3 regions of the Streptomyces sp. DSM 42067 genome follow, and region 3 is predicted to be linked to each of the others. Evidence: riboswitches for the same ligand, from Rfam matches in the RefSeq annotation. Region 3 holds a riboswitch; each other region holds the start of a gene.
The links. Region 3 has a riboswitch for cobalamin ahead of ACSMXV_RS11370 (cobalamin biosynthesis protein). Riboswitches for the same ligand answer to the same signal wherever they lie in the genome.
Positions count from the first base shown of each region.

Region 1: another riboswitch for cobalamin. It lies ahead of ACSMXV_RS16785 (CbtB domain-containing protein); the one in region 3 lies ahead of ACSMXV_RS11370 (cobalamin biosynthesis protein).
Region 2: another riboswitch for cobalamin. It lies ahead of ACSMXV_RS27595 (ribonucleoside-diphosphate reductase subunit alpha); the one in region 3 lies ahead of ACSMXV_RS11370 (cobalamin biosynthesis protein).

Region 1 is NZ_CM147706.1:3,625,860-3,629,127, reverse strand. Features, by position in the region: gene ACSMXV_RS16795 (class F sortase) at 1-303, shown strand, start outside; gene ACSMXV_RS16790 (CbtA family protein) at 331-1,104, opposite strand; gene ACSMXV_RS16785 (CbtB domain-containing protein) at 1,120-1,338, opposite strand; cobalamin riboswitch at 1,373-1,511, opposite strand; gene ACSMXV_RS16780 (glycoside hydrolase family 6 protein) at 1,696-2,772, shown strand; gene glxA (radical copper oxidase GlxA) at 2,831-3,268, opposite strand, start outside.
Region 2 is NZ_CM147706.1:6,037,272-6,040,539, reverse strand. Features, by position in the region: gene mctP (monocarboxylate uptake permease MctP) at 1-370, shown strand, start outside; gene ACSMXV_RS27600 (Uma2 family endonuclease) at 444-1,049, opposite strand; cobalamin riboswitch at 1,164-1,286, shown strand; gene ACSMXV_RS27595 (ribonucleoside-diphosphate reductase subunit alpha) at 1,420-3,268, shown strand, end outside.
Region 3 is NZ_CM147706.1:2,414,086-2,417,353, reverse strand. Features, by position in the region: gene ACSMXV_RS11375 (cobyric acid synthase) at 1-691, opposite strand, end outside; gene ACSMXV_RS11370 (cobalamin biosynthesis protein) at 688-1,743, opposite strand; cobalamin riboswitch at 1,925-2,054, opposite strand; gene ACSMXV_RS11365 (hypothetical protein) at 2,277-2,498, opposite strand; gene ACSMXV_RS11360 (anion permease) at 2,511-3,268, opposite strand, start outside.

The DNA of each region.
Region 1 (3,268 bases), 1.2 Mb from region 3:
GCGGTGTTCGTCGGCCACGTCGACACCGAGTCGCGGCCCGCGGTCTTCTTCGACCTCAGTGCGCTGCGGCCGGGGGACAAGGTCCGGGTGAGCCGGGACGACGGGACGGTCGCCGAGTTCACGGTGGACGATGTGCAGGTCCTCACGCGTGAACGGTTCGATGCGCGGCAGGCGTACGGCGTGCATGAGGCCGGGCGGGCGGAGCTTCGGCTCATCACGTGTGGGGGTACGTTCGATGAGGCTCGGCGTACGTATACGGCGAACGTGGTGGTGTCCGCGTACCTGACCGGCCGTGGGCCTTGAGGTACGCGGACAGCCGTTGTGCGTCGGTCAACCCGACGGAGTGACCACAGCGGTATCGGGGCGACCGCCAGCCGCAGTAGCGGTATGAGCCGCCGCTCGCAGCCCCAGTGCTCCGAACACCGCCCCGAACACGCCCCACAGCACCGCGTGCGACGCCAGGGACAGTACGCGGAAGTTCCACAGGAGTGTCGCGTCGACGGGGACGTCGTCCGGGTTGCCCGGGAGGGCGAACGTCGCCGCGAGGACGGCGATCACGGTGAGCACGACCGCTGTGTGGCGGACCGGCGCCGGGCGGCCGGACAGCCGTACCGACACCTGCCAGGCCAGCAGCATGCCGAGCACACTGACCACGATCGACGCCAGCCACAGCGCCTGGCGGTCGCCGACCGTGCCGGAGTCTCCGACGCCCGGCGGGTTCGCCGGGTAGCGCAGGCCGGGCAGCAGCGACACCGCCAGGAAGGCGGCCGCGGAGAAGACCAGTGCGCGCCGCCACGGCTCAGCCTGCGGAGTGCGGCGGTGCACCAAGGCGTAGGCGATGGCGAAGAGGACGCCGAGCGCGAGCCCGGCGATGACCGCGGTGACGACGAGGCCCGCGTGCTGCGTGGAGCGCGAGAAGAGCTCCTCGTGGTGCTGCACTGCGGTGGCGCCGTCATGCGAGTGAGCCGAGCGTGCCTCTTCGGCGCGGATCGCGCGGTCCATCAGGGGTTCGGCTGCCAGCAGGGAGAAGAGGCCGGCCGCAAGGCCCGCCGCCCCTCCTGCCGCCAGCCCGCGCCCGAGCAGGGGAAGTACAGGAGTGGACATGGTGCGTACGGCCGATCAGTGGCAGGGAGCGCCGAAGAGGTGCCGGCCGTCGTGCGCGAACTCGTGCAGATAGTCGCCGGTCGCCGCGATCACGGTGCCGTGGTCCATGAAGACCGCGTAGAGCGCGATCAGGGCGACGATTGCCGCGGCGGATGCGATGAGCCAGTCGCGGGTGCTCGTCGCCGCGGACGTGACCGCGGTGGTGTCGGTGGTCGGTGCGGTGTGCAGGGACATACCGGTGGGCCTCCTTCTGGGGTTTCCACGCCCCATGGCAGGAGGACGACGGGTCAGTTCCTGACTTCCGCGCGCGGGATGCGCGCGGTCACAGTGGCGGGACCGTCCCGGAGTCGCACCGGGTTCCTGTCAACCGTCGCCTCGATGTATGGACTTGTCGTCCCGGAGAGTCCCAGTCGCGCAGGGACACTGTCAACCGCGCCTACGTCACACCGGCACATGCGGGTACCCCGCCCAGGCGCGGTACCAGCGGCCGTGAACCCGTAACAGCTCTCCGACGATGCCGGAGTGATCTCGTGGGGGGTGGACCACCTATGTCAGGATTGAAAGCCAGACTGTGCACCCAAGGGGGAGTGGATGTACCGCAATGCAGGCATTTTCCGGGGGACTTCTGGGAGTTCGCCGGACGCCCGCGGAACGCGGCTCAGGGTCAGGGGGGTGAAGGCGTCGGCGGCGGTGGCGGGGGCGGCACTGCTGCTGGCGGGGTGCTTCTCCTCCGGTGACGAGGAGCCGAACAAGGAACCGGCGAAGTCGCCGATCGCGCAGCAGCCGAAAAGCGAGGATCCGTACTGGGTCAATCCGAACGGCAATGCCGCCAAGCAGGTGGCGACATATGCGAAGGCCGGCAAGGAAGATGAGGCCGATCAGATCCGCAAAATAGCGGAGCAGCCCACCGGTGAGTGGATCGGCCCGGAGAACCCTGAGCAGGAGGCGCGCGGTTTCACCGAGGCCGCCGAGAAGGCCGACCGGGACGCGATCCTCGTCCTCTACAACATTCCGCACCGCGACTGCGGCAACTACTCGGGGGGCGGCGCCGCCGACGGCAACGCGTACCGCGCCTGGATCGACGGGGTCGCCAAGGGCATCGGCGACCGCAGCACCACGGTGATCCTGGAGCCGGACGCGGTGCTGCACCTGGTCGACGGCTGCACACCCGACGAGTTCCACGAGGAGCGCTACGACCTCCTCAAGGGCGCCATCGAGAAGCTCAAGGCGCTCAAGAACACCAAGGTGTACCTGGACGCGGGCAACGCGGGCTGGGGCAAGCCGGACCAGATCTTCGAGCCGTTGACGTGGGCGGGCGTCGGGCAGGCCGACGGCTTCTCGGTGAACGTCTCCAACTTCTACACGACCCAGGACAGCATCGCGTACGGCAAGGAGCTGTCCGCGAAGGTCGGCAACAAGCCGTTCGTGATCGACACCAGCCGCAACGGCAACGGCCCGTACACGGAGGGCGCAGCGGACGAGCGCTGGTGCAACCCGCCGGGCCGCGCGCTCGGCGAGGCACCCACGACCAAGACGGGCGACGACCTTGTCGACGCGTATCTGTGGGTCAAGCGTCCCGGCGAGTCCGACGGCACCTGCAAGGGCGGCCCGAAGGCGGGGCAATGGTGGGCTGACTACGCACTGAAGCTGGCCGAGGCCTCCGAATAGCGACAGTCCCCGCGCCCCAAGAGGGGCGCGGGGATCTGCTCGGCCAACTACAACGGCGCTACGGCACCCTGACCCACTGCGCCTTGCTCGGCGTCCCCTGGTCGTCCGTCACGAACAGCATGTACCACCCGGATTCGACGAGATTGCGGTTCTTCGGAATGGTGACCGTCACGCCCTCCGACGTCTTCTTCAGATCCAGCGCGATGGAGCGCTGGTCGACGTCGGTGACGTGTGTGGAGGCGCTCGGCCGGATCAGCCGTGCCGTCTTGATGGACGCCGAGTGCTTCGTGGTGAAGGTCGCCGACTCGCCGCGCTTGACGGTCTTCGGGCCGCCGCCCAGCGTCGGCTGCGAGCCCTGGTAGAGATACGGCGGCGTGTAGATCTCGATGCGCTGCTCGAAGGTGCCCGGCTTGGTGTTGGCCTTGTCGGCGTAGAGCGAGTCCGAGCCGAAGAACATCACGCGGCCGTCGGGCAGCAGCAGCGAGCCGGAGTGGTA
Region 2 (3,268 bases), 3.6 Mb from region 3:
GATCCTGCAGACCTTCCCTGCCCTGGTGTTCGGCCTGTTCACGCGCTGGTTCCACCGCTGGGCTCTGCTCGCGGGCTGGGCGGTCGGCATGGTGTACGGGACGGTGGCCGCGTACGGCGTGGCGTCCCCGACCCAGAAGCACTTCGGCGGTTCGTCCGCGGAGATCCCCGGCATCGGCGAGATCGGGTACATCGGCCTGACGGCCTTCGTGCTGAACCTGGTGGTGACGGTGGTCCTCACCTTCGTCCTGCGCGCGGTGAAGGCGCCGGACGGTGTCGACGAGACGTCGCCGGAGGACTACACGGCGGACGCGGGCGACCCGGGCGTCCAGACGGAGCTGCCGCCGGCGACGGCGGGGGCGACGCACTGAGTCCTAGCGCTTAACGGGTGCATGATGCGGGCCGCCACTCCCTTGCCGGGGAGCGGCGGCCCGTAGCCGTGGGTCAGCGCACCCAGTCCTTGAGCTGTTCGGTCTCCAGGACGATGTTGTCCAGCGGCGCAGGCAGAGTGACGGTCTTGCCGAACGGCACCGTGTGGGCGTTCTCGTACCGGACGCCGTCCGGCTCGCTGAAGACCGTGACCTCGCAACTGTCCCGGTCGATCAGGAGGTAGACGGGGATGCGGGTCTGGGCGTAGGCGCGCGGCTTCTCCACCCGGTCGCGCTGGTCGGTGTCCGCGTCGTACGAGGTGACCTCGACGGCCATCAGCACGGGGGAGGGATCGGCCCACTCGCCCTGGCCGACGAAGGCGTCACTGGGCGCGAGCGAGGCGTCCGGGCGAGCGCGGCCAAGCCGGTACTCCTGCACCTTCAGCCCCTGCTCGGGATGGAGCCACAAGTCAGGCCGGTGCTGCATGCAGATGCGCGACAGCCACTGAATGATCCGTCCGTGGTCCCCGTCGGGCACAGCCCTGCTCCTGACCCTGCCGTCGATGAGTTCGATGCGCATCCGCTGGGACTTGGCGGCGAGTATGCGCGTGCCCTCGTCGAATTCATCGGGGTGGATGTGGAACTTGTCAGTGATCTCAAGGTGCTCGGCCGACAGTGTCATGGGGACCTCCTTCCTGACGTCCTTCGACGATAGCGGAGCGCACCGACAGCCGCTGCCTGTTCACACGCGACTCACTACATGTGGGGGTACACCCGATGGTCCACCCCCACATGTATGCTCATGCTCGCTGTCGCCGCAGGGGAATTCGGTGCGAGTCCGGAACTGTCCCGCAACGGTGTACTGGTGCGCTTTCGCGTACCCGTGAGTCCGAGGACCTGCCGACGGTGCGCCCGGTCCGTCCGTTCCGGGTGCCCATGACGTCCGGGCCTCGCGGTACAGGCCGGTGGACGCGCCGCGCGCCGCCCTGCGTGCGTGCCCGTGCGCCCGCTGCCCTCCGCCAGGCCCCGAGCCGAGCGAGGGAGAGCTCCACGTGACCATCGCGCCAGCCGATCCGGTTTCAGTCCGCCAGGCAGAGGCCGAGCCCGAGTCGGGAGGTCCCGGTGCCGCACTGCTGCGCACCCTGACCGACCTCACCGCCGATCTCCCCGACGCCGACCCCGGCCGGGTCGCCGCCGCCGCGCTGCGCGGCCGGTCCGCCGCCGCGGACGAGACCGAGCTGCGCGAACTGGCCACCGAGGCCGCCGCCGGGCTGATCTCGGAGGACCCGGCGTACTCGAAGTTGGCGGCGCGGCTGCTGACGATCAGCATCGTCGAGGAGGCCGCCTCACAGGGCGTCAGGTCCTTCTCCGAGTCGGTCGCGGTCGGGCGTCACGAGGGCCTGATCGCCGACCGCACGGCCGAGTTCGTGCGCCTGCACGCAGCTCGGCTGGACGCGCTGGTGGACGCCTCGATCACCGAGGGCGCCGACGACCGCTTCGGCTACTTCGGGCTGCGTACGCTGCACAGCCGCTATCTGCTGCGGCACCCGATCACCCGGCGCGTCATCGAGACGCCACAGCACTTCATGCTGCGGGTCGCCGCCGGACTCGCCGAGGACGACACTCCCCGGTCCGTCGAGGAAGTCGGCTCCCTGTACGCCCTGATGAGCCGCCTCGACTACCTGCCCTCGTCCCCCACGCTCTTCAACTCCGGTACGCGGCACCCGCAGATGTCCTCCTGCTATCTGCTGGACTCGCCGCTGGACGAGCTCGACTCGATCTACGAGCGGTACCAGCAGGTGGCCCGCCTCTCGAAGCACGCGGGCGGCATCGGCCTGTCGTACTCCCGTATCCGCTCCCGCGGTTCGCTGATCCGCGGCACCAACGGCCACTCCAACGGCATCGTGCCGTTCCTCAAGACCCTCGACGCCTCGGTCGCCGCGGTGAACCAGGGCGGCAGGCGCAAGGGCGCGGCCGCGGTCTACCTGGAAACCTGGCACTCCGACATCGAGGAGTTCCTGGAGCTGCGCGACAACACCGGCGAGGACGCCCGGCGCACCCACAACCTCAACCTCGCGCACTGGATCCCGGACGAGTTCATGCGCCGGGTCGACGCCGACGGGCAGTGGTCCCTCTTCTCCCCCGCCGACGTACCCGAGCTGGTCGACCTGTGGGGCGACGAGTTCGACACGGCGTACCGCAAGGCGGAGGCCGCGGGCCTCGCCAGGAAGACCATCCCGGCCCGCGATCTGTACGGCCGCATGATGCGCACCCTCGCGCAGACCGGCAACGGCTGGATGACCTTCAAGGACACCGCCAACCGAACCGCCAACCAGACGGCGGAGCCGGGCCACACGGTCCACTCCTCCAACCTGTGCACCGAGATCCTCGAGGTCACGAACGACGGGGAGACGGCCGTCTGCAACCTGGGATCCGTCAACCTGGGCGCGTTCGTGGTCGACGGCGACATCGACTGGGAGCGGCTGGACGCGACGGTCCGTACGGCCGTGACGTTCCTCGACCGCGTCGTCGACATCAACTACTACCCGACCGAGCAGGCCGGCCGCTCCAACGCCAAGTGGCGTCCGGTGGGCCTGGGCGCGATGGGCCTGCAGGACGTGTTCTTCAAGCTGCGGCTGCCGTTCGACTCGGCCGAGGCGAAGGCGCTGTCCACGCGGATCGCCGAGCGGATCATGCTCGCGGCGTACGAGGCGTCGGCGGACCTCGCCGACCGCAACGGTCCCCTCCCGGCCTGGCAGAAGACCCGAACGGCCCGTGGCGTCCTGCACCCCGACCACTTCGACGTGGAGCTGACCTGGCCGGAGCGGTGGGCGGCCCTGCGGGAGCGCATCGCCGAGACGGGCATGCGCAACTCCCTGCTCCTCGCGATCGCACCCACCG
Region 3 (3,268 bases):
CGTGCCGGAACGGCAGCACACCGAACGTACGGCGGCCGGTGAGCTGTTCCAGCATGTCGAGCCCCGGCTCGAGGAGGGACACGTCCCCCCGGAACTTGTTGACCAGGAACCCGGCGATCAGCGCCTGGTCCTCGGGGCTCAGCAGCGCGACCGTACCGAAGAACGACGCGAAGACCCCGCCCCGGTCGATGTCGCCCACGACGACGACCGGCAGCCGCGCTGCCCGCGCGATGCCCATGTTGACGATGTCCGTCCGCCGCAGATTGATCTCGGCAGGGCTGCCGGCCCCCTCACAGATCACCGCGTCATACGTGCCCCGCAACTCCTCGAGGCACTCCAGGACGGTGCCGAGCAGGGACTCCTGACGCCCACCGTGGTAGCCCCGGGCACTCAGCTCGCCCACGGGCTTTCCCATGAGGACGACCTGACTGCTGCGGTCGCTGCCGGGCTTGAGCAGTACGGGGTTCATGAGCGCCGTCGGCTCGACGCGCGCCGCCTGCGCCTGCATGGCCTGCGCCCGCCCGATCTCGGCACCCTCGCGCGTCACGAACGAGTTCAGGGACATGTTCTGCCCCTTGAAGGGCGCGACCTTGACCCCCTGCCGCACGAGCCACCGACAGATCCCGGCGGTGACAACGCTCTTCCCGGCATCGGAGGTGGTCCCGGCCACCAACAGCCCGCCACCGCTCATAGGTTCCCTCCCGGTTGGTACTGCTGGTGCCGCTGATACCGCTGTGGGCAGGCGTTCCGCAGGGCGGAACGGGTGGGCACAGCCCCCGACGTACGGCGCCCCGAAGCCAAGTTCCGCAAAACGGCACAGAGGGCACCCACCCCAAGGGCAAGCCAACCAACACGCCGAGAAAGCCGTACCGCACGCTCAATGTCGGCTACGACAACGGCTCGCCCAGAGCCGTTGAGCACAGGCCGGTGCTCAACCCTCCCCCCGTACGACAGGGTCCCCCCAAGCCGTACTCCGAGCGCCCCCGCAAACGAGGCCTCAACGACCCCCGCGTTGGGACTCGGATGCTTCCCGGCATCCGCCCGCCAAGCCCGCAGGGCCCCGCGCGGGTTGCCCCCGGCCACGGCCGCAAGCACAGCTGTGAGCCGCGCCCCCGGCCACCCCGCGACATCGTCGAGCCGCGCGGAAGCCCACCCGTACCGCCGGTACCGGGGCGACTTGTGCCCCACCATGGCGTCCAGCGTGTTGACGGCCCGGAACCCCACAAGCCCAGGCACGCCGCCCACCGCGCCCCACACGAGGGCGCCCACGACAGCGTCGGACGTGTTCTCGGCGACGGACTCGACCACGGCCCGCGCGATGCCGTCGGCATCCAGCGCCTGCGGATCGCGCCCGCACAGATGCGGCAGCCGCTCCCGCGCGGCCTCGATGTCCCCGGCGGCCAGCGCCCCGCCCACGGCCCGCGCCTCGCGGCCGAGCGAGGTGCCGCCGACCACGGCCCAGGTCGCGGCGGCGGTCAGCGTGACGGAGGCGGTACGGGAGGTGCGTACGGAACGGGCGGCCAGCGCGGCAAGAGCGGTCGCACCCCCGGCGCACACCGCGGTGTGCAGCGCGCCCCACCCGCGGTGGTCCCGCCACAGCGCACGCTCCACGGCGGCCGCGGCATGCCCGAACGCGGCGACCGGATGCCCCCGGCGGGGATCGCCGAGGAGCAGGTCGCCGAGGAGGCCGGCCGCGGCACCGTACGCGAAGACACGTCCGCGCCCGGCGCGTTCGGTATGCATGGGAGCAGCCGGATAGACGGGACCAGCGGAACGCATCGGATCAGCCGGATGCATGGGATCAGCCCGCCGATACGCCTGGAAGATCCCTCGTACTGCTCAACTCATCGGGCAACGGGCAGCCGCGCATGGCGATATGTCCTCACTCAGGGTCCGCGCCCTGGTTCGACGTGACCGGCGGTGAGAGTCTCCTGGCTCCCGGATCTACGCTTCCCCCGGCCTTCCAACCCGTCCGTACGGGCCGTGACTTCCGTGTGGGGGAGCGCTCCCCGGTGACAGTGGCGGGACCGCGCCGGATTCGCACCGGCTTCCTCTCCTGCCGCCGTATATGGCTCCGGCAGTCCACCACGCCCCGCGAAGGCCCGTCAACTCGCTGTTGACCTGCGACGGGGGAGTGTGCGAAGGCCCACACACCCCGGGTACGCGCGTGGGGTGCGGGACGTCCATACGTCCCGCACCCCACGCGAAGCCGGAGGCTGCTTCCGTCGCACGACGATCAGTCGCAAGCGATGATCCGTCGTCGGCGGCGACCTTCCTCAGGCGACGATCAGATAGATCCCGTAACCGACGGCCGCCGCGCAGAGCGCGAAGCACGCGTACGCGCCGCTGACCGCAAGGGCCGCGGAGCCGCCCTGCTCCGTCGCGCGCTCCCGCTTCGAGAGGCCGACGATGCCCAGGGTGAACAGGCCCACGAGGGCCACCGTGACCACGAGGCTGACTCCGAAGACGGAGCCGAGAGCTGCCCAGTCGATCTTCATGCTGGTCTTTCCTTACACCGAAGCGGTCTTGGCGGGCTCCGGCGAGGCGCCGGGCTGTGCCGGGATGGTGGCCTTCAGGTCGTCCGTGATCGCGGCGGTGACGGCGTCCGCGGGCACGGCGTCGAGGCCGGCGTCGGAGCCGCCGTCGACCTCACTGACGTCGTTGACGTTGTCGTGGGTGACGGGCTGGCGGCGCGACAGCCCCCAGATCACGGCGGACCCGACGACCAGCAGCGCACCGGTGAGGACGACGCCCCACGTGCCCTGCTTGGTGAGGAACTCGGCGCCCGCGCCGACGAGACCGGCTGCCGGCAGCGTCAGACCCCAGGCGACGAACATCCGCGTCGCGGTCGACCAGCGGACCACGCCGCCCTTGCGGCCGAGACCCGCGCCCATCACGGCACCCGAGCAGGACTGGGTGGTGGAGAGGGAGAAGCCCAGGTGGGAGGAGGCCAGGATGACCGTCGCGGCGCTGGTCTGTGCGGCGAAGCCCTGCGGCGGCGCGAGGTCCGTCAGGCCCTTGCCCATGGTGCGGATGATGCGCCAGCCGCCCAGGTAGGTGCCGAGCGCGATGGCGATACCCGCGGAGGCGATGACCCAGACCGGCGGGTTGGAGCCGGGGGCGAGGACGCCGCCCGTGACCAGGGCCAGCGTGATGATGCCCATGGTCTTCTGCGCGTCGTTGGTGCCGTGGGCGAGGGAGACGAGGCCCGCGGAGGCGATCTGTCCGGCGCGGTAGCCGGGGGCCGTCGCCTTGGCGTCGGCGCGGC